Regions from separate parts of the Streptomyces sp. NBC_00461 genome, predicted to be linked through region 3. Evidence: predicted binding sites of a transcription regulator. Region 3 holds the regulator's gene; each other region holds the start of a gene.

Region 1 (7,633 bases), 1.3 Mb from region 3:
CGAACCGCCCCTCCCCAACCGGCGGTTCAGCAAACGGCACCCCACGAAACACCGCGAGCCCACCCTCAACCCGCCCCCGCACCAAACCGGCCACGGTACGAACGGTGCGCACGCCTGTCGTCATCAACGATCTCCTCTGCTGCTCTCGCCGGCCCGACGGGCGATCCTTTCAGCCCGTCCGGCGTTTGAGGACGTCCTTTTCAGCCCGTCCGGCGTTTGAGGACGATCTCTCCAGCCCGTCCGGCGTTTGAGGACGAGGCCGAAGGCCGAGGGGGGTCTGGGGGCGCAGCCCCCAGGGACGCGCACCCAGACCCACCCGCACCCGAACTCAGCTCAGCGAGCGCAGCGCAGCCGCGTCGTACGGACGAAGCTCCTCCCCCCGCCCCCCAAGAACCTTCGCCGCCCACTCCGGATCCTGAAGCAGCGCCCGCCCCACGGCAACGAGGTCGTACTCCTCACGCTCCAGCCCGTCCAGAAGGTCGTCGATCCCCCGGACCGGCGAACCCTCACCCGCGAAGCCCCGGATGAAGTCCCCGTCGAGCCCCACCGAGCCGACGGTGATCGCGGTCTTGCCCGTCAGCTTCTTCGTCCAGCCGGCCAGGTTGAGGTCCGAGCCCTCGAACTCGGGCAGCCAGTAACGACGAGTGGACGCGTGGAACGCGTCGACACCCGCGGCGGCCAGCGGCGTGAGGATGGCCTCCAGCTCCTCCGGCGTCTCGGCGAGACGAGCGTCGTACGCCTCCTGCTTCCACTGGGAGTAACGGAAGAGGATCGGGAATTCGGGCGAGACCGCCTCCCGGACCGCCGCCACGATCTCGGCGGCGAACGTCGTACGGGCGACGAGGTCACCCCCGTACGCGTCCGTACGACGGTTCGTGCCGGCCCACAGGAACTGGTCGAGGAGGTAGCCGTGGGCGCCGTGGATCTCCACACCGTCGAAGCCGATGCGCTCGGCGGCGGCCGCAGACTCGGCGAACGCGCCGATGACGGCGTCGATGTCGGCCTGGGTCATGGGGGTCGCGCCCTCGGCGCCGGTGACGCGCAGGCCGGAGGGGCCGTGCGAGGGGGCGTCCGGGTAGGGGGCCTCGCCCTGGTTGCGGACCGTGCCGATGTGCCACAGCTGCGGCACGATCGCGCCGCCCGCCGCGTGCACCGCCTCGGCCACCTTCGCCCAGCCCGACAGCTGCTCCTCGCCGTGGAAGCGCGGGACGCTGTCGCTCTGCCCGGCCGAGTCGTGGCCGACGTACGTGCCCTCGGTGACGATCAGACCGACACCGGCGGCGGCACGACGGGAGTAGTACGACGCCACGTCCTCGCCGGGGATGCCACCCGGGGAGAACATGCGCGTCATCGGCGCCATCACAACGCGGTTCGGGACGGTCAGGCCGTTGATCGTGGTGGGCCGGGAGAGGATCTCGGCGGCGCGTGAGGGGGTGGCAGTCACGTGGGGATACTCCTCAGTATGTGCATGCGCATCGACACTTCCCAGGCGTCAACCGCCCCATGCGCCACCGCATTTCCTGCCGCCCTGTGACCCCGGACACGCCCGAGGGCGGCACCCCCTGTCGGAACAGGGAGTGCCGCCCTCGGTGTCGTACAGACGCGTACGGCAGATGCGTACCGCAGATGCGTACGGCGATGAACTCGTGATCCTCGGGAGGATCAGAAGTCCATGTCACCGCCCGGCATGCCACCACCGGCAGGCGCGGCGGCCTTCTCCGGCTTGTCGGCGATGACGGCCTCGGTGGTGAGGAAGAGCGCGGCGATGGAGGCGGCGTTCTGCAGGGCAGAGCGCGTGACCTTCGCCGGGTCGATGATGCCTTCCTTGACCAGGTCGACGTACTCGCCGGTCGCGGCGTTCAGGCCGTGGCCCGGGGTCAGGTTGCGCACCTTCTCCACCACGACACCGCCTTCGAGGCCGGCGTTGACGGCGATCTGCTTCAGCGGGGCCTCAAGCGCGATGCGCACGGCGTTGGCGCCGGTCGCCTCGTCACCTTCGAGGTCCAGCTTCTCGAAGACGCTGGACGCCTGGATGAGCGCGACGCCACCACCGGCGACGATGCCCTCCTCGACGGCGGCCTTGGCGTTGCGGACGGCGTCCTCGATGCGGTGCTTGCGCTCCTTGAGCTCCACCTCGGTGGCAGCGCCGGCCTTGATGACCGCGACACCGCCGGCGAGCTTCGCCAGGCGCTCCTGCAGCTTCTCGCGGTCGTAGTCCGAGTCGCTGTTCTCGATCTCGGCACGGATCTGGTTGACCCGGCCCTGCACCTGCTCCGTGGAGCCGGCGCCGTCGACGATGGTCGTCTCGTCCTTGGTGATGACCACCTTGCGGGCGCGGCCCAGCAGGTCGAGGGAGGTGTTCTCGAGCTTGAGACCGACCTCCTCGGAGATGACCTCGCCGCCGGTGAGGATGGCGATGTCGTTCAGCATCGCCTTGCGGCGGTCGCCGAAGCCCGGGGCCTTGACGGCGACGGACTTGAAGGTGCCGCGGATCTTGTTGACGACCAGGGTCGACAGGGCCTCGCCCTCGACGTCCTCGGCGATGATCAGCAGCGGCTTGCCCGACTGCATGACCTTCTCCAGGAGCGGGAGCAGGTCCTTGACGGAGCCGATCTTGGAGTTGGCGATGAGGATGTACGGGTCGTCGAGCGACGCCTCCATCCGCTCCATGTCGGTGGCGAAGTACGCCGAGATGTAGCCCTTGTCGAAGCGCATACCCTCGGTGAGCTCCAGCTCCAGACCGAAGGTCTGGGACTCCTCGACGGTGATGACGCCTTCCTTGCCGACCTTGTCCATGGCCTCGGCGATGAGCTCGCCGATCTGGGTGTCGGCGGCGGAGATGGAGGCCGTCGAAGCGATCTGCTCCTTGGTCTCCACGTCCTTGGCCTGCTCAAGGAGGGCACCGGAGACGGCCTCGACGGCCTTCTCGATACCGCGCTTGAGGGCCATCGGGTTGGCGCCGGCGGCTACGTTGCGCAGGCCTTCCTTGACGAGGGCCTGGGCGAGAACGGTCGCGGTGGTCGTACCGTCACCGGCGACGTCGTCCGTCTTCTTGGCGACTTCCTTGACCAGCTCGGCGCCGATCTTCTCGTACGGGTCCTCGAGCTCGATCTCCTTGGCGATGGAGACACCATCGTTGGTGATCGTGGGGGCGCCCCACTTCTTCTCGAGGACGACGTTGCGGCCCTTGGGGCCGAGCGTCACCTTGACGGCGTCCGCGAGCTGGTTCATGCCGCGCTCGAGGCCGCGCCGCGCCTCCTCGTCGAACGCGATGATCTTGGCCATGTGAAGTGGTCCCTCCAGGACTGGGGGTGATTCCTTCGGACCGCGCCCGCGCCCGCGACGGACGGCTCGCACACCTTGTGGTTCCTTGCCCCACCCGGCCTGCGGGCCTCACCGACCCGGTCCTTCGTTGTCACTCTCACCTTCAGAGTGCTAACGCCAATGATTAGCACTCGCCCCTCCCGAGTGCAAGGTGCGCCCGCGAAGCAGGCTCGTTTGAGGGGTGACGGTCGGGCGACGGGCGGGCGCAAGCGCCTCCCGGGGATCGGACACGTGGCCGCGGGGGCCCGGCGCGGGAACCCCGGGCATGCCGAAGGGCCCGCACCCTGAGGCGCGAGCCCTTCGATCAATAAAGAAGAACGTCGCTGCAGTAACCCGGCGCGTGCTTCAGCCGGCCGCCAGCCGGACCATGTCCGCCTGCGGCCCCTTCTGGCCTTGCGAGATCTCGAAATCGACCCGCTGACCCTCTTCCAGGGTGCGGTAGCCGTCCATCTGAATCGCACTGTAGTGGACGAAAACATCCGCACCACCGTCGACCGCGATGAAGCCGTACCCCTTCTCCGCGTTGAACCACTTGACGGTGCCCTGAGCCATGCCTAACTCCCCTATTACTGGCCCTTGCACAGATCCACACTTCGCGGATCCGGGTCAGACCTCACCCCCCACGGTTGGGGGCGTGCGCCGGAACGCGTCGACCGCGGCCGAATGTATCTGTCCAACTGCCGTCTGCAACAGGTCAATCGGACGAGAAATCCGGGCACGACCGATCGGGAATTTACCGAGAATTCGCCCGAATACAGGGCAAGTCGGACCCCACAAAAGGAGCATAAGACGCAAAAAACCCGCACACTTTGGCTGCTTCTCATAGCCTGAAAAGAGAGAACTCATATGCATCCGGCATACGGAGCCAAGCGGGTTCCCCAACTGTACCGTGCTCAACCATGCAGAATTGCCCCCTCCGTTTCTCTCACGGAGGGGGCAATTCGATGAACTCTCGGTGACCGACATTACCGACGGTAATAATCGGGTCGTTCGACCTGTTTCGGGTCAGCCTCCGGCGACGGCCGGGATGATCGAGACGCCCGCACCATCCGGCGTCGCCGTCTCCAGCCCCTGCTCGAAGCGCACGTCGTCGTCGTTCACGTACACATTGACGAAGCGGCGCAGCTTGCCCTGGTCGTCGAGAACGCGCGCGGCGATACCCGTGTGCTTCTTCTCCAGGTCGGCGATGACCTCGCCGAGGTTGGCCCCTTCAGCAGCGACCTCGGCCTGGCCCCCGGTGTAGGTGCGCAGGATGGTGGGGATGCGGACGGAAACGCTCATGTTCAAACCTCCGGTCAGGTACGCGCCCTCGGGGGGCGGGGCTGTGCTTGATGTGCGACTACCGCCGCGCGGGCGCGATCAGCCCCCAGCGACCCGCAGACTAAAGACAACTACACGAGCCCAGCGTCGCGGAACGACTCCAGGTTGGGGCGAATCGTCGCCGTCAGCCCCGTGCCGGCCACCGCGTCGAGGGTCTTGAGACCGTCACCGGTGTTCAGGACGACCGTCGTCAGCGTCGGATCCAGCAGACCGTTCTCGATCAGCTTCTTCGTCACGCCGACAGTCACCCCGCCGGCGGTCTCCGCGAAGATGCCCTCGGTCTGGGCGAGCAGCCGAATCGCGTCGACGACCTGCTCGTCATTCACGTCCTCCACCGCACCACCGGTGCGACGGGCGATGTCGAGGACATACGGACCGTCCGCCGGGTTGCCGATCGCCAGCGACTTGGCGATGGTGTTCGGCTTCTGCGGCCGTACGACGTCGTGGCCCGCCTTGTACGCGACCGACACCGGCGAGCAGCCCTCGGCCTGCGCGCCGAAGATCTTGTACGGCTTGTCCTCGACGAGCCCGAGCTTGATCAGTTCCTGCAGACCCTTGTCGATCTTCGTGAGTTGGGAGCCGGAGGCGATCGGGACGACCAGCTGGTCCGGGAGCTGCCAGCCGAGCTGCTCGCAGATCTCGTACGCCAGGGTCTTGGAGCCCTCGGCGTAGTACGGCCGCAGGTTGACGTTGACGAAACCCCAGCCCTCGCCGGCCGGGTCGCCGATCAGCTCGGAGCAGAAGCGGTTCACGTCGTCGTAGTTGCCCTCGATGCCGACGAGCTCGCCGCCGTAGACCGCGGCCATGACGACCTTGCCCTGCTCCAGGTCGTGCGGGATGAAGACGCAGGAGCGGAAGCCGGCGCGGGCGGCGGCGGCACCCACCGCACCGGCGAGGTTGCCGGTGGAGGAGCAGGAGAGGGTGGTGAAGCCGAAGGCGCGCGCGGCCTCGATGGCCTGGGCGACGACGCGGTCCTTGAAGGAGTGCGTCGGGTTGCCGGAGTCGTCCTTCACGAAGAGCTTGCCGGCGTCGACGCCCAGCTCGCGCGCGAGGTTGTCGGCCTTGACGAGCTTGGTCCAGCCAGGGTTGATGTTCGGCTTGTCCGCCACGTCCGCGGGGACGGGCAGCAGCGGCGCATAGCGCCAGATGTTCGCGGGACCCGCCTCGATCTGCTTGCGGAGCTCCTCGGTGTCGTAGGCCGAGAAGTCGTACGCGATCTCCAGCGGGCCGAAACACTCCTCGCAGGCGAAGACCGGACCGAGGGGTACCCGGTGACCGCACTCTCGGCACGAGAGAGCCGCGGCGGGACCCAGATCGACGGTGTTCGTGGTGCTTGCAACAGTCTGCGCAGCCATGTGAGGCGAGGCCCTTTCTCCTCATCTTCCCCACGACGCATCTCGCCGTGAGACGGATTTGGCACCTTCCCTAGCCGGGAGCCTCGCGGAATGATCAATATCGATCTACGAGAACCGACTGGAGGGTTGCCGGGGCTTCATCGGGCCGTATCCCTCTGCCCCTCTGGATGAGCGGTATGTAGTTGTTGAACTCGTTGAACGCGGGACGACCCCCGACATGCGATGGTCATCAGCGTTGTTCAAGACTGTAACCGAAGGCCAGGACAGTTGAGATAGCCGTCCGATGCGCGAGATGGATCACACAGAATCCACGCTCGCCGAGAGAACGCAAAGGAGCCGCGTACGTGCTGGAAGAAGTCGAGCGCTGGCTGAGCACCCGCTCCTGGTCCCTCACCGATCGCCCGCTGCACCAGATTCTCGCCGCCAAACACCGCACGGGCCAGTCGGTCAGTGTCGTGCTGCCCGCGCTCAACGAGGAGGAGACGGTCGGCGACATCGTCGCGGTCATCCGTCACGACCTCATGCAGCAGGTCCCGCTCGTCGACGAGATCGTGGTCGTCGACTCCGGGTCCACCGACCGCACCTCCGAGGTCGCCGCGGCGGCCGGGGCCAGGGTCGTGCACCGCGACGACATCCTGCCCCGCCTTCCGGCCGTCCCCGGCAAGGGCGAGGTGCTGTGGCGGTCCCTGCTCGTCACGAGCGGGGACATCGTCTGCTTCATCGACGCCGACCTGAAGGAGTTCTCCTCCGACTTCGTCCACGGGATCGTCGGCCCGCTGCTCACCGACCCCGGGATCGACCTGGTCAAGGGCATGTACGACCGCCCGCTCTCAGGCGCGGCAGGCCAGGGCGGCCGGGTCACCGAACTCATGGCGCGCCCGCTGCTGAACATGCACTGGCCGCAGCTGGCCGGCTTCGTACAGCCGCTCGGCGGCGAGTACGCGGCCCGCCGCAGCCTGCTGGAACGGCTTCCCTTCCCCGTCGGGTACGGCGTCGAGCTGGGCATGCTGATCGACGCCCTGCATCTGGTGGGCCTCGACGCGCTCGCCCAGGTGGACGTCGGCGTGCGCAAGCACCGGCACCAGGACGGGCAGGCGCTCGGCCGGATGTCCGCCGCGATCTACCGCACGGCGCAGCTGAGACTGGCCCGCGGTCACCTGATCCGGCCGTCGTTGACCCAGTTCGAGCGGGGCGAGGACGGTTTCGAGCCGCGCACCTACTCCGTGGACACGGAGGAGCGGCCGCCGATGCAGGAGATCGCCGAGTACGCGTCACGCAAAGTCGCCTGACGGAGTCGCTTGACGGGGTCGCTTGACGGGGTCTCCTGGCGGATGCGCGTCACGGGGCGTATACGGTCCGCCCCGAACCGCTACCAAACGTTTGAGCGTTTCCGGGCCGGGCTAGGTTGAGGTCTATGGCTTCCACGGCTTCCACGGCTTCCACACAGGGCGCTGCTGCTCATCAGGGGCATCAGGTGCTGGTCGCGTCCAACCGCGGCCCGGTCTCGTACGAAGTGCGGGAGGACGGCTCGCTGCTCGCCAAGCGCGGCGGCGGCGGGCTGGTCTCCGGTCTGTCCGCGATCGGGCCGGACGCGGGTGCCCTGTGGGTGTGCTCGGCGCTGAGCGACGGCGACC
Region 2 (7,633 bases), 2.8 Mb from region 3:
TGGGGGCCCTGTGGCTTGGGGAGAACCTTCCGGCGCAGTTCCTCCGGCTCGACCGCCGACCCGCGTTTCTTCACGGTCAGGACGCCGACCTCGCGCTCGCGCAAAAGGGCCTTCAACTTCTTCACGCCGAAGGGGAGTTGATCAGTGATCTCGTACGCCGTCGCATACGGGGTCACGTGGTACCCGTCCGCGGTGATGTAGGCGATGGTGGGGTCGATCAGCCCACCCGCCAGGTCCGCGGCGACCTCGGCGACGAGGTGGGCACGGATGACGGCGCCGTCGGGCTCGTACAAGTACCGCCCGACGGGCCGGACCTGGGGATCGGGCAGGCCCCTCCCGAGCAGTGTGCGCGGACCGGGCAACAGGGTGGCGCGGACCAGGCCCGGCCGCGTCCCGAACCACAGCACGGCCTCCTTGACGTCGCCGCCGTCCGAGATCCACTCGGCCTCGGCGTCGGCGGGCACGGCCTCGTGCGGAATACCGGGCGCGACCTTCAGGGCGGCGTGGGGCGCCGCGCGGGCGGCTTCCACCGCCCAGGACAGGGGCGGCGAGTAGGCCTCAGGGTCGAAAATCCGGCCGCGCCCGCCCCGCCGGGCCGGATCGACGAACACGGCGTCGTACCCGGCCGTGTCCACCTCCGTGACGTCCGCCTCCCGCACCTCGATCAGCTCGCCCAGCCCCAGCACGTCGGCGTTCGCCCGCGCCACGGCCGCCGTCACCGGGTCCCGGTCCACGGCCAGCACCCGGATCCCGGCCCGCGCGAGCGCGATGGCGTCCCCGCCGATCCCGCAGCACAGGTCGGCGACGGAGGTGACGCCCAGCTTCTTCAGCCGCTCGGCGCGATACGCGGCGACACTCGCCCGCGTCGACTGCTCCACCCCGTTCGGCGTGAAGAACATCCGCGCCGCGTCCCCGGCGGCGAACTTGGCCGCCGCCCGTTGCCGCAGCCGGGCCTGTCCGATCGCCGCCGACACCAGCTCGGCGGGGTGCTCGCGGCGCAGCCGGGTGGCGACGGCGAGCTCATCGGCCGGGGCCGTGCCACGGACCTCGTCGAGGAGGGCGCGGCCTTCGGGGGTGAGGAGCTCAGCGAGGTCGTTCACCGGCTCATTGTGGGCCAGTCGGTGGACGGTGTGCCTCCGGCCGCGGTGTCGGGCCGGGATCCGGGGGGTGGCCTGCGAGGATCCCGCGTCATGCGAGCAGTCGTACAAAATGACAAGAATCGCGCTTACGGGGTGAGTCGGATCCGCGGCGCAATCGCCGTGCTCGCCCTCGCGGCCATCGCCTCGGGCTGCGCTCCGGACGGCGGTTCCCGGGTGCGCCCGGCCTCCGGACAGCAGCCGCTGCAGGCACCCCCCGCCCGCGCCCTCGGCTCCTACGCCGCGAAGCTGCACGCGGCGTACGCCGCCCGGGCCGCCGCGGCCAGGCGCTGGGGCCTGGAGCAGGTTCCGCTGACGGCTCCGCCGCCGCCCGCGCGGAAGCCGAGGATCACGGCCCGCCAGGGCTTCGAGGTGGACGACCAGGAGGAGTTGAACCTCCCGCCGGTCTTCACCACCGTCCCCACGAAACAGAAGGTCGTCTTCCTCACCATCGACGACGGCGCCGAGAAGGACCGGGCGTTCCTCCGGATGATGAGCGAGCTGAAGATCCCGTACAGCGCCTTCCTCAGCAACTTCCTGGTGAAGGACGACTACCCCTACTTCCGCACGATGCAGTCCGAGGGCGTCACCCTCAACAACCACACCCTCACGCACCCCTACCTGCCGGGACTGTCGTACGAGGAGCAGTGGCTCGAGATCTGCGGCATGCAGAAGATCATGAAGAAGCAGTTCGGCAGGGCCCCGACGGTCTTCAGGCCGCCCTACGGCAACTACAACCGGGACACCCTGCGGGCCGCGAAGTCCTGCGGAATCAAGTACGCGCCGATCTGGGACGAGGAGGTCTTCGTCGACCACTGGGCGTACCGCGAGGACGACCAGGACCTGCACCCCGGCGACATCGTCCTCACCCACTTCCGCGGCCGCCACGAGTGGAAGGGCACGATGGTCGACGACATGCGCCGGTTCCTGCGGAGGGTCACGGCCGAGGGATACGCGGTGGCCCGCCTGGAGGACTACCTGTGAGGCTGCGGGCCCTGGCGGCCGGTGCGCTGGCGCTCGGCCTGCTCACCGGCTGCGCCCAGTCCGTCGACCCGATCGAACGGCTGGGCGCGAAGGCGGCCCAGCGGGTACGGGCGCACGGACCGGGCGGCGCGGCCGAACGGCCGTACCGCCGCTGGGGCCTGACCGGTCCACTGCTCCCCGCCCCGAAGCCGTCCCGTGCGTGGAGGGCGGGTACCGAAACCGAAGGCCGGGGCCTGCCCCCCGTCGTCTCCCGCATCCGGACCCGCGACAAGGTCGTCTTCCTGACCTATGACGACGGGGCCGACAAGGACCCACGGTTCGTCGACATGGTCCGTGAACTGCGCCTGCCCGTCAGCATGTTCCTCACGGACAGCGTCGCCGGGCCGGGATACGGCCACTTCGCCCGCCTCCAGTCGGTCGGCGCGAGCATCCAGAACCACACCCTCGGCCGTCCCACCCTGCGCGGCCTGCCCTACGCCGGCCAGCGCGCCCAGATCTGCGGCCAGCAGGACAGACTCCGCTCCCGCTTCGGCATCCGGCCCCGGCTGTTCCGCCCTCCCTACGGCGCCTACGATCCGACCACACGGCGGGCAGCCGCCGACTGCGGCATCTCGGCACTGGTCCTGTGGCGCGCCTCGATGACGGGAGGCGGCGACCTGGCCTACCTCCGCGGCGGCCACGGCCTGCGCCCCGGCGACATCGTGGCCGTGGACCCGGACGACCACTCGGGCCCGAAACTGCGGGAGCGGACAGCGCGCCTGCTGCGCCGGGTACAGCGAGCGGGCCTGACGGTGGGCCGCCTGGAGGACTACGTCTGAGCCCGGGTATTTCAGCTCGCCGGGTGTCTGAAGACGAGGGTTCAGCCCATTTCGGCCCGTCCGGCGTTTGAGGACCAGACCGTTCCGGCCGAAGCTGGGGTCTGGGGGCGGCAGCCCCCAGGACGCTCACACAGACCCAGGGCGCTGCAGATCCCGGCGTTCACCCGCAAATTTCCGCCGACGCGCCGCACGGCATTGGCACTCCGCTTGACCGAGTGCTAATCGCAGTCATAGTCTCGGGTCTGGCACTCCCCACTGGAGAGTGCCAACTACGCGACGGGCAGGTCCGGCACCCGCGACGACGGATCCACCTGGTCGCCACCTCAGACAGTTAACCCCGTGAGATCTCCGAAGGGGGAGGTCGGATCGTGACGACCACCAGCTCCAAGGTTGCCATCAAGCCGCTCGAGGACCGCATTGTGGTCCAGCCGCTCGACGCCGAGCAGACCACCGCCTCTGGCCTGGTCATTCCGGACACCGCCAAGGAGAAGCCCCAGGAGGGCGTCGTCCTGGCCGTGGGCCCGGGCCGCTTCGAGAACGGCGAGCGTCTTCCGCTCGACGTCAAGACCGGCGACATCGTGCTGTACAGCAAGTACGGCGGCACCGAGGTGAAGTACAACGGCGAGGAGTACCTCGTCCTCTCGGCTCGCGACGTGCTCGCGATCATCGAGAAGTAATTCACTTCGAAGCACATCTGCTTTGAGCTGCGCCCCGGGCCCCCGCGACCTTATGAAGCCGGGCGTCAGGGGCGCAGTTCGTTTCACCCACATTTTCCGAGAGGGCTGAACCGCTCCCATGGCGAAGATCCTGAAGTTCGACGAGGACGCCCGTCGCGCCCTCGAGCGCGGCGTCAACAAGCTTGCCGACACGGTCAAGGTGACGATCGGCCCCAAGGGCCGCAACGTCGTCATCGACAAGAAGTTCGGCGCGCCCACCATCACCAACGACGGCGTCACCATCGCCCGTGAGGTCGAGGTCGAGGACCCGTTCGAGAACCTCGGCGCCCAGCTGGTGAAGGAGGTGGCGACCAAGACCAACGACATCGCGGGTGACGGCACCACCACCGCCACCGTGCTCGCCCAGGCGCTCGTACGCGAAGGCCTGCGCAACGTCGCCGCGGGTGCCTCCCCGGCCGCCCTGAAGAAGGGCATCGACGCGGCTGTGGCCGCCATCTCCGAGGAACTCCTCGCGACGGCCCGCCCGATCGACGAGAAGTCCGACATCGCCGCCGTGGCCGGCCTGTCCGCCCAGGACAGCCAGGTCGGCGAGCTCATCGCCGAGGCGATGGACAAGGTCGGCAAGGACGGTGTCATCACCGTCGAGGAGTCCAACACCTTCGGTCTGGAGCTGGACTTCACCGAGGGCATGGCCTTCGACAAGGGCTACCTGTCCCCGTACTTCGTCACCGACCAGGAGCGTATGGAGGCCGTCCTCGACGACCCGTACATCCTGATCAACCAGGGCAAGATCGCCTCGATCGCCGACCTGCTGCCGCTGCTGGAGAAGGTCATCCAGACCAACTCCTCCAAGCCGCTGCTGATCATCGCCGAGGACGTCGAGGGCGAGGCCCTCTCCACCCTGGTCGTCAACAAGATCCGCGGCACCTTCAACGCGGTCGCGGTCAAGGCCCCCGGCTTCGGTGACCGCCGCAAGGCGATGCTGCAGGACCTGGCGATCCTCACCGGCGCCACCGTCATCTCCGAGGAGGTCGGCCTCAAGCTCGACCAGGTCGGTCTTGACGTGCTGGGCTCCGCCCGCCGTGTCACCGTCACCAAGGACGACACGACGGTCGTCGACGGCGCCGGCAACTCCGAGGACGTCGTGGGCCGCGTCGCCCAGATCAAGGCCGAGATCGAGAACACGGACTCCGACTGGGACCGCGAGAAGCTCCAGGAGCGCCTCGCGAAGCTGGCCGGCGGCGTGTGCGTGATCAAGGTCGGCGCCGCCACCGAGGTGGAGCTGAAGGAGAAGAAGCACCGTCTGGAGGACGCCATCTCCGCGACCCGCGCCGCGGTCGAGGAGGGCATCGTCTCCGGTGGTGGCTCCTCGCTCGTCCACGCCGCCAAGGTGCTGGAGGGCGGCCTGGGCAAGACCGGCGACGAGGCCACCGGTGTCGCCGTCGTGCGCCGCGCGGTCGTCGAGCCCCTGCGCTGGATCGCCGAGAACGCCGGCCTTGAGGGCTACGTCATCACCGCCAAGGTCGCCGAGCTGGAGAAGGGTCAGGGCTTCAACGCCGCCACCGGCGAGTACGGCGACCTGGTCAAGGCCGGCGTCATCGACCCGGTCAAGGTCACCCGCTCCGCCCTGGAGAACGCCGCCTCCATCGCCTCCCTCCTCCTGACGACCGAGACCCTGGTCGTCGAGAAGAAGGAAGAGGAAGAGCCGGCGGCCGCGGGCGGTCACGGCCACGCCCACTGACGCACGTCAGCACCGAGGCCCGGCACCCTGGAGGTGCCGGGCCTTCGCGTTGCCCTACTGCTCTGGGCCCGACTACTTCAGGCCCTACTGTTCCAGGCCTTCCAGCGCGCCCAGTTGCGCCATCAGCCCCAGCCGGTCGTACTGCCACCAGCCCTCGACGATCTTCTCGTGCTCGCCGAACCGATGGATGGTCGTACCGGTCATGCGGGCCTTCTTCCCCTGGGAGGGGAGCCCCATGAACTCACCCTTCTGGGTCCCGTTGAAGGTCCACCTGGTACACACCCGGTCACCTTGAGTGATCTGGTCCTCGATGGCGAACGAGAACTCGAAGGCACTGCGCCACATCCCGATCTCGCGACGCATCGCATCCATGCCGATGGTGTCCTGCTCGTTGGAGGGATCGTGGTCGTGGTAGTTCTCGGCGATCAGATCGTCGAGCGGAGCCAGCTCGCCCCCGGCGGCCAGCGTCTCGAAGAACCGCCGGGAGGTGTCCGCGTTCAGCTGCTCGTCGCGTACGACGTCCAGGTCGGTGAAGGTCGGCATCTCGTCGCAGAGAGCCACCATCTCCCGGAAGATCTTGTCGGTCTCGGGCAGGCTGGAGTTCTGCATCGCCTCCTCGTACGACGGGAACTCCACGATCTCGATGAAGTGCGACCCGTCCGCCCGGTCCTTGCCGATCACACTGTGTGTCGCGGTCCGCTTTCCCCTGGTCTGTTCGACCCATGTGTCCATCAGCCGGTTCATGTCGTCGAAGCGGCTGGTCCTGCAGTCGATGATCTGAACAAAGGTCATGGCTTCGCCTCCGGTCCCCGAGGTCCGGTTGAACAGCACCATTTTCCCACCAGAGCGTCCGGGCGCCCCTTGGCCGAGATGTTATTGCGGCCCGTACTTGCGCCCGGTCCGCGAGGAGATCCCGCCCAGCAGCCCGCGGGGCGTCACCTTCACGACGCCCATCAGCGCCTTGTACCGCGGATCCGGAATGGACAGCGACTTCCCGCGCGCCAGATCCGCCAGCGCCGCCGCCACGAGCTTGTCCGCGTCCAGCCACATCCACCCCGGGATGTTGTCCGTGCCCATCCCCGCCCGCTGGTGGAACTCCGTCCGCACGAACCCCGGGCACAGCGCCATCAGCCGCACCCCGCTCCCGGCCAGATCCTTCGCCGCCCCCTGCGTGAACTGCACGACCCACGCCTTGGAGGCGCCGTACGTGCCGCGTGGCACGAAGGCGGCCACGGACGCGACGTTGACGACACCGCCGCGGCCGCGCTCCCGCATCGCGTCGGTCGCCGCCGCCGTGAGCCGCAGCACCGCCTCGCAGTGGACCTTCAGCATCTTCAGCTCGTCGGCCATCGACACGTCGAGGAAGCGGCCCTTGTTGCCGAAGCCGGCGTTGTTGACCAGCAGATCGACGGGGTTCCTGCGGTCGGCCAGGCGCGCGGCCACGGCCTCGATCCCGTCGTCCGAGGCGAGGTCCGCCGTGAGGACCTCCGCCTCGATGCCGTGCCGGTCGTGCAGCTCGGTCGCCTGTTCCTGCAGTCGCTTGGTGTCGCGGGCGACGAGCACCAGATTGTGCCCGTCGTTTGCCAGCCGCCGTGCGAACGCGGCGCCGATGCCCGCGGTCGATCCCGTAATCAGAGCCGTTGTCATGGCCCAAGGGTAGTGACCCGGACTGTGCGCATCCGATCTCTGCACATGCTCCGACGCTGGTGAAGCATCCGCGAAGGACACCCGGGTGAAGGGCCGTCAGAAGCCGTACTTCGCCAGGTGGCAGGGCCACGCCTCCTCGGCCGCCGACAACCTTGGCGGCAGCGTTCGTTGCGTCGCGGTCGCGGCTCCAGCCCGGCACGTTCACCGCGGTTACCCACCTGGAGCACTCTTCCGCGTGAACCGCTTCACCCGAGCTTCGGGCGAGACCCGCCAGGCCGGTGTCATCAAAGCGCGCCCGCAAGACGCCACACTTCCCCAAAGGTCCGCTTATGCTCGAACCGTGATCGAAGCCCGTCATCTGCGTGTCCTGCGCGCCGTCGCCACCACCGGTTCCTTCTCGGCGGCCGGGCGCGAACTCGGCTGCACCCAGCCCGCCGTCAGCCAGCAGATAAAGGCCCTGGAGTCGTCCGTGGGCACCCCGCTGCTGGTCCGCAGCGGGCGCGAGATGCGGCTGACGCAGGCCGGAGAGGCCCTGGTGCGGCACGCCAACGGCATCCTCGCCGGGCTCACCGCCGCCGAGGAGGAGGTCGCCGCCATCGCCGGGCTGCGCGCCGGACGGGTCAGGCTGGT
Region 3 (7,633 bases):
AGCGCGACCGGGACTGGCTCAACCGGGGCTCCCTGTCGTTCCTCGCCGAGGCCTCCGACCTGCTCGCCGGGCAGCTCGACGAGAACCTCGTCGCCGCGCTCGCCGGTCAGCTGATCGTGCCGCGGCTCGCCGACTGGTGCGCGGTGTGGCTGGAGGACGAGGCCATGGGCCGCGGTGGCGGCTGGGGGGCCGACGGCACCACGGGGGCCGGGCCCCGGCTCGCGCGCGTCTGGCACGGCAGCGAGAACCGCATCGAGGAACTGCGCCGGGCCCTGGAGAAGGACCCGCCGCACCCCGGCGAGACCCTGAGGTCGGGGCCGGTCTCCCACCCCTGGCCCGGCGAGGCACTCGGGGTGCGGGACGAGCACGGTACGGCGCTGGCGTACCGCCTGATCGCGGGCGGCCGCCCGCTCGGCACACTCGTCATCGGCCGAGCCGGACTGCTGCGCTTCCCCGACGAGATCACCGGCCTGGTCGAGGACCTCAGCCGCCGGGTGGCGCTCGCCGTCGGCGCCGCCCGCCAGTACGCCCGCCAGGCCACCATCAGCCAGGTCCTGCAGCGCGGACTGCTGCCCGCCGCCGTCGCCGAGATCCCCGGCGTGCGCAGCGCCCTCGTCTACGAGCCGTGCGACAAGGGCGGCCCCAGCGGCGACTTCTACGACCTGTTCCCGGCCGGCGACGGCCGCTGGTGCTTCGCCGTCGGCGACGTACAGGGCAAGGGCCCCGAGGCCGCCGTGGTCATCGGTCTGGCCCGCCCCTGGCTGCGCCTCCTGGCGCGCGAGGGCTACGGCGTCGCCGACGTCCTCGACCGCCTCAACCGCCTCCTCCTGGACGACGCGACGGAGGCCGCGGACGCCGCCGCCCGGGCCCTGGCACGGCCCGCCGCCCCCGGCGACGGCCCGCAGACCCGCTTCCTCTCCCTCCTCTACGGCGAACTGGCCCCCTTCGACGGCGGTATCCGCTGCACCGTCGCCTCCGCCGGCCACCCGCTCCCCCTGCTCCTCGGCCTCGACGGGGACGTCCGCACGGCGGCCCGCCCACAGACCCTCCTCGGCGTCGTCGACGACGAGACGTACACCAGCGAGACCTTCGAGCTGCGCCACGGCGACAGCCTCCTGTGCGTCACGGACGGTGTGACCGAGCGCCGCTCCGGCTCCGACATGTTCGACGACGCCGACGGCCTGGCGGCCGCCCTCGCCGGGTGCGCCGGGCTCAGTGCCGAAATGATCGCGGAGCGCATCCGGCGGCTGGTGCACGAGTTCGGCGGACGGCCGCCGGAGGACGACCTGGCGCTGCTGGTGCTGCAGGCGGAGTGAGCGGCGCGGGGACCAGCCCCCGCCGGCGTACTGGACAATGGAAGGCATGCCTTCCGCACTCCCCGACGGCGAGCCGGTCCCCGCCGACGGCGCCCTCCCCGTGTCCGCCCTCGCCGGGTCCGCCGACCGCCCCCTCGGCTTCTACCTGCACGTCCCGTACTGCGCGACCCGCTGCGGCTACTGCGACTTCAACACCTACACGGCCACCGAGCTGCGCGGCACGGGCGGCGTCCTCGCCTCCCGCGACAACTACGCGGACACCCTCATCGACGAGATCCGCCTGGCCCGCAAGGTCCTGGGCGACGACCCGCGCCCGGTCCGCACGGTCTTCGTGGGCGGCGGTACGCCGACCCTGCTGGCCGCCGGCGATCTCGTACGAATGCTGGCGTCGATCCGCGACGAGTTCGGTCTCGCGCCGGACGCGGAGATCACGACTGAGGCGAACCCGGAGTCGGTGGACCCGGCATATCTGGCGACCCTCCGCCATGGCGGCTTCAACCGCATCTCCTTCGGCATGCAGAGCGCGAAGCAGCACGTGCTGAAGATCCTGGACCGCACGCACACACCGGGGCGGCCGGAGGCATGTGTGGCGGAGGCCCGCGCGGCCGGCTTCGACCACGTCAACCTGGACCTGATCTACGGCACACCGGGGGAGTCGGACGACGACTGGCGGGCGTCGCTGGAGGCGGCGATCGGAGCCGGGCCGGACCATGTGTCGGCGTACGCGCTGATCGTCGAGGAGGGCACCCAGCTCGCCCGCCGGATCCGCCGCGGCGAGGTCCCGATGACGGACGACGACGTCCACGCGGACCGCTACCTGATCGCGGACGAGGCGATGTCGGCGGCGGGCTTCGACTGGTACGAGGTCTCGAACTGGGCCACCTCCGAGGCGGCCCGCTGCCTGCACAACGAGCTGTACTGGCGGGGCGCCGACTGGTGGGGCGCCGGCCCGGGCGCGCACTCCCACGTGGGCGGGGTGCGCTGGTGGAACGTGAAGCACCCGGGGGCGTACGCGGCGGCACTGGCGGAGGGGCGGTCGCCGGGGGCGGGCCGGGAGCTGTTGTCGGACGAGGACCGGCGCGTGGAGCGGATCCTGCTGGAGTTGCGGCTGCGGGAGGGGGTGCCGCTCTCCCTGCTGCGGGAGGAGGGGCTGGCGGCTTCCCGCCGGGCGCTGGGGGAGGGGCTGCTGGAGGGCGGTCCGTACGAGGAGGGGCGGGCCGTGCTGACGTTGCGGGGGCGGTTGCTGGCGGATGCGGTGGTGCGGGACCTGGTGGACTGATCACTCCCGCGAGTGAATCCCCCCGGAACGCCGGTTCGGTCCCTAACCTGGTTCGTAGGCTGCCGCCGTAAGTGCACGGTGGCAGAAACCGGAGGGCTGCGGAGATGACCGCTGTGGACGAGCGTGGGATTGCCAGGTTCTTCGAGGAGTTCGAGCCTCCCGAGGGCATCAAGGCCGAGCTTCTCCGGGGGGAAATCGTGATGATGGCCACTCCCGATCTGGTGCACAACCGGATCGTGGCGGATGTGGTGGACCAGATCCCCCGTAAGCGCTGGGAACGGCTTCAGGTGACGGACGTGGACATCATCGGTGAGACCAGCGAGCCCATTCCGGACTTGGTGGTGTTGGAACGCGGCGTTGCCCCGGACTCAGGCCGACTGCTGCCGTCCCAGTTGGTCACCATGGTGGTCGAGGTGGTCTCCAGGACCAGCGTCCAGCGGGACTACGAAATCAAGCGGTCGATCTACGCCGCCGGCGAGGTGCCTGCCTACCTCATCGTGGATCCGATCATGGCGCAGTGCGTCCTGCTGACCAGGCCCGTTGGGGACGGTGAGAACGCCGACTACCAGAGGCAGCAGATCACCAAGTTCGGGGCGCCGTTGCCACTGGAGGATCTGGAGCTCGAATTGGACACCAGCGAGTTCGGCACCTATCCCAACGTCAGGCCCCACCGCTACCCGTGACGAAGTCGATCAACTCCTCCACCCGCCCCAGCAGCTCCGGCTCCAGGTCCCTGTAGGACCCCACCCGCTTCAGGATCGCCTGCCACACCGCCCCGGTGTTCTCCGACGGCCAGCCCAGCGCCCTGCACACCCCCGTCTTCCAGTCCTGCCCGTGCGGCACCCGCGGCCACGCCGCGATCCCCAGGGACGACGGCTTCACCGCCTCCCAGATGTCGATGTACGGGTGGCCGACCACCAGAGCGTGCTCGCTCGTCACCGACTCCGCGATGCGCCACTCCTTGGTACCGGGCACCAGGTGGTCCACCAGCACTCCCAGCCGCGCGTCCGGACCCGGCGCGAACTCGGCCACGATCGACGGTAGGTCGTCCACGCCCTCCAGGTACTCGACGACGACGCCCTCGATGCGCAGGTCGTCACCCCAGACCTTCTCCACCAGCTCGGCGTCGTGCCGCCCCTCGACGTAGATGCGCCCGGCGCGGGCCACGCGCGCGCGTGCCCCGGGGACGGCCACGGACCCGGATGCCGTACGAGTGGGACGTACCGGACCGGCCGAAGGTCTCACGAGCGTCACCACCCGTCCCTCCAGCAGAAACCCGCGCGGCTCCATCGGGAAGACCCGGTGCTTGCCGAAGCGGTCCTCCAGGGTCACCGTGCCCGCCTCGCAGCGGATCACCGCGCCGCAGAAACCGGTGCCGGGCTCCTCGACCACCAGACCGGGCTCGGCCGCGACCTCCGGGACGGGCTGGGGCTTCTTCCACGGCGGGGTCAGATCGGCGGAGTACTGGCGCATTCGAGTGACGATAGGAGAAGCGGCCGGTCAGCGGCTACGACACGCCGAAACGCGCCGCCAGCTCGTCCCGCTGTCTCCGCACGAACGCCGCGTCCACCACCGCTCCGTGACCGGGCACGTACAGCGCGTCCTCGCCGCCCAGGTCCAGCAGCCGGTCGAGGGCGGCCGGCCAGTGCGACGGTACGGCGTCGGGGCCCGCCTGCGGCTCACCGGACTCCTCGACCAGGTCGCCGCAGAAGACGATCTCCGGGCTGCCGGGGACCAGGACGACGAGGTCGTGCGCCGTGTGGCCCGGGCCCACGTTCGCCAGCAGGACCTGCCGCCCGCCGCCCAGGTCCAGGGTCCACTCGCCGGAGACGTGGTGCCGGGGCGCGACAAGGGCGTCCACCGCCTCCTCGGCCACCCGCGCGTCCAGGCCGTTGTCCACCGCGTCCGCCCGCAGCTCCTCGCGTGCGTGCCGTGCGCCGAACACCGTGTCCATGCCCACCGGGCCGTACACCTCCGCACCCGCGAACGCCGCCGCCCCGAAGACATGGTCGAAGTGCGGATGCGTGAGCGCGAGATGAGTCACACGGTGACCAGTGAGTTCCTGCGCCTCGGTACGCAACCGCACGCCCTCCGCGAGGCTCGAACCGGCGTCGATCAGCAGCGCCGTGCCCGCCCCGACTACCAGCCCCGCCGTGCAGTCCCAGCCCGGAAGACGGCACCGGCCGACCCCGGCCGCCACCCGCTCCCACCCCAGCTCTTCCCAAGTCACCGTCATACGGCGACGCTAGCCGTACGACCCCGCCGACGGGGGCCGACCTTGCCTTGGGTGTACCCCACAGCCGTACACTGGGCCGGGGAACGCTGGCACTCGGACGGACAGAGTGCCAGGCGAAGTGCCTAGGGGACGACTTCTGGAGGTGTGCGCGATGCTGAGCGAACGACGGCTTCAGGTGCTGCGCGCCATCGTCCAGGACTACGTCGGCACCGAGGAGCCGGTCGGGTCCAAGGCCCTCACCGAGCGGCACAACCTCGGAGTGTCCCCGGCGACGGTGCGAAACGACATGGCGGCCCTGGAGGACGAGGGGTTCATCGCCCAGCCGCACACGAGCGCCGGGCGGATCCCCACCGACAAGGGGTACCGGCTGTTCGTCGACAAGCTCGCAGGCGTCAAGCCGATGTCGGCGCCCGAGCGGCGGGCCATCCAGAACTTCCTCGACGGCGCCGTGGATCTTGACGACGTGGTGGCGCGGACGGTTCGGCTGCTCGCCCAGCTCACGCGGCAGGTGGCAGTCGTCCAGTACCCGTCGCTGACCCGCTCGACCGTCCGGCACGTGGAGCTGCTCTCGCTCGCCCCCGCGCGCGTGATGCTCGTGCTGATCACGGACACCGGTCGGGTCGAACAGCGCATGGTCGACTGCCCGGCGCCGTTCGGCGAGGCCTCCCTCGCCGACCTGCGGGCCCGGCTCAACAGCAGGGTCGCGGGCCGCCGGTTCTCGGACGTCCCCCATCTCGTGGAAGACCTGCCGGAAGGCTTCGACGCCGAAGACCGGGGTACGGTCTCGACAGTGCTCTCCACACTTCTGGAGACACTGGTCGAGGAGAACGAGGAACGGTTGATGATCGGCGGCACCGCCAATCTGACCCGTTTCGGACATGACTTCCCCCTCACCATCCGCCCCGTCCTGGAGGCGCTGGAGGAGCAGGTCGTACTCCTCAAGTTGCTTGGCGAGGCGGGGGATTCGGGCATGACGGTGCGCATCGGGCACGAGAACGCCTATGAGGGACTCAACTCCACTTCGGTGGTGTCGGTCGGCTACGGTTCGGGCAACGAGGCGGTCGCCAAGCTCGGCGTGGTCGGACCGACTCGCATGGATTACCCGGGAACGATGGGAGCGGTACGCGCAGTGGCACGGTACGTCGGACAGATCCTGGCGGAGTCGTAAGTGGCCACGGACTACTACGCCGTTCTCGGCGTGCGCCGCGACGCGTCGCAGGAAGAGATCAAGAAGGCCTTCCGGCGGCTCGCGCGCGAGCTGCACCCGGACGTCAATCCGGACCCGAAGACCCAGGAGCGGTTCAAGGAGATCAACGCCGCCTACGAGGTGCTGTCGGACCCGCAGAAGAAGCAGGTCTACGACCTCGGCGGCGACCCGCTCTCGCAGGCCGGCGGTGGCGCCGGCGGGTTCGGCGCGGGCGGCTTCGGGAACTTCTCGGACATCATGGACGCGTTCTTCGGTACGGCGTCGCAGCGGGGCCCGCGGTCGCGTACGCGCCGGGGCCAGGACGCGATGATCCGGCTGGAGATCGACCTCGACGAGGCCGCCTTCGGCACGACGAAGGACATCCAGGTCGACACGGCGATCGTCTGCTCCACCTGTAACGGTGAGGGTGCGGCGCCCGGCACGACCGCTCAGACGTGTGACATGTGCCGCGGTCGCGGTGAGGTGTCGCAGGTGACCCGGTCCTTCCTGGGCCAGGTCATGACGTCCCGCCCGTGCCCGCAGTGCCAGGGCTTCGGCACCGTCGTCCCGACGCCGTGCCCGGAGTGCGCCGGCGACGGCCGGGTCCGCTCGCGTCGCACGCTCACGGTCAAGATCCCGGCCGGTGTCGACAACGGCACCCGCATCCAGCTCGCGGGCGAGGGCGAGGTCGGCCCCGGTGGCGGCCCCGCCGGTGACCTCTACGTCGAGATCCACGAGCTGCCGCACACGACCTTCCAGCGGCGCGGCGACGACCTGCACTGCACGGTCACCATCCCGATGACGGCCGCGTCCCTCGGCACCAAGGTCCCGCTGGAGACGCTGGACGGCATGGAGGAGGTCGACATCCGGCCCGGCACCCAGTCCGGCCAGTCGATCCCGCTGCACGGCCGCGGCATCACGCACCTGCGCGGCGGCGGCCGCGGCGACCTCATCGTCCACGTCGAGGTCCAGACCCCCAACAAGCTGGACCCGGAACAGGAGCGACTCCTGCGCGAGCTGGCCAAGCTGCGCGGCGAGGAGCGTCCCGTGGGGCAGTTCCAGCCGGGGCAGCAGGGGTTGTTCTCGCGGCTGAAGGACGCGTTCAACGGCCGTTGAGGTGGTGCTGGGGGCTCCGCCCCCAGAACCCCGTTCGGCCCTGAACGGGCCTCGTCCTCAAACGCCGGACGGGCTGAAAGGGCCGCCCGGTATCGGGCCGTGCCGTAGGCCCATGCCTGCCGGAAGCCGGATTCGGACTTGTTCGGAGGACGTGACAACATGCCGTCATGTCCTCCGTGCTGACCGATCTCTTCCCTCATCCGATCGTGCAGGCCCCCATGGCGGGCGGCGTCTCCGTGTCCCATCTCGCAGCGGCCGTGGCCGAGGCCGGCGGGCTCGGGTTCCTCGCAGCCGGGTACAAGACGACCGACGGCATGTACCAGGAGATCAAGCAGCTGCGGAGCCTCACGAGCCGCCCCTTCGGCGTGAACCTCTTCCTGCCGCAGCCGGAGTACGCCGACCCCGGAGCCGTCGAGATCTACGCCCACCAGCTGGCCGGCGAGGCCTCCTGGTACGAGACCGAACTCGGGGACCCGGAAAGCGGCCGCGACGACGGCTTC

What was found. Region 3 encodes HrcA, which represses chaperone genes, less so after heat shock. Its sites were predicted from a motif close to TTNGCACTCNGNNNNNCNGAGTGCNAA; they were not measured.
Region 1: the regulator HrcA is predicted to act here: its motif matches at 3,449-3,475, upstream of groL (chaperonin GroEL).
Region 2: the regulator HrcA is predicted to act here: its motif matches at 3,134-3,160, upstream of groES (co-chaperone GroES).

The regions. Positions count from the first base shown of each region.
Region 1 covers NZ_CP107902.1:4,526,372-4,534,004, forward strand. Annotated here, with positions in the region: gene OG870_RS21105 (carboxylesterase/lipase family protein) at 1-124, opposite strand, end outside; gene OG870_RS21110 (NADH:flavin oxidoreductase) at 329-1,444, opposite strand; gene groL (chaperonin GroEL) at 1,663-3,285, opposite strand; gene OG870_RS21120 (cold-shock protein) at 3,670-3,876, opposite strand; gene OG870_RS21125 (MoaD/ThiS family protein) at 4,330-4,605, opposite strand; gene thrC (threonine synthase) at 4,716-5,999, opposite strand; SAM riboswitch class I at 6,018-6,173, opposite strand; gene OG870_RS21135 (glucosyl-3-phosphoglycerate synthase) at 6,344-7,288, shown strand; gene OG870_RS21140 (alpha,alpha-trehalose-phosphate synthase (UDP-forming)) at 7,414-7,633, shown strand, end outside.
Region 2 covers NZ_CP107902.1:6,031,451-6,039,083, forward strand. Annotated here, with positions in the region: gene OG870_RS28440 (class I SAM-dependent methyltransferase) at 1-1,100, opposite strand, end outside; gene OG870_RS28445 (polysaccharide deacetylase family protein) at 1,191-2,120, shown strand; gene OG870_RS28450 (polysaccharide deacetylase family protein) at 2,117-2,938, shown strand; gene groES (co-chaperone GroES) at 3,307-3,615, shown strand; gene groL (chaperonin GroEL) at 3,734-5,356, shown strand; gene OG870_RS28465 (ester cyclase) at 5,441-6,148, opposite strand; gene OG870_RS28470 (SDR family NAD(P)-dependent oxidoreductase) at 6,230-7,003, opposite strand; gene OG870_RS28475 (LysR family transcriptional regulator) at 7,344-7,633, shown strand, end outside.
Region 3 covers NZ_CP107902.1:3,275,683-3,283,315, reverse strand. Annotated here, with positions in the region: gene OG870_RS15460 (ATP-binding SpoIIE family protein phosphatase) at 1-1,316, shown strand, start outside; gene hemW (radical SAM family heme chaperone HemW) at 1,363-2,595, shown strand; gene OG870_RS15450 (Uma2 family endonuclease) at 2,700-3,278, shown strand; gene OG870_RS15445 (DUF3097 domain-containing protein) at 3,256-4,068, opposite strand; gene OG870_RS15440 (MBL fold metallo-hydrolase) at 4,103-4,831, opposite strand; gene hrcA (heat-inducible transcriptional repressor HrcA) at 4,983-5,999, shown strand; gene dnaJ (molecular chaperone DnaJ) at 6,000-7,133, shown strand; gene OG870_RS15425 (nitronate monooxygenase) at 7,301-7,633, shown strand, end outside.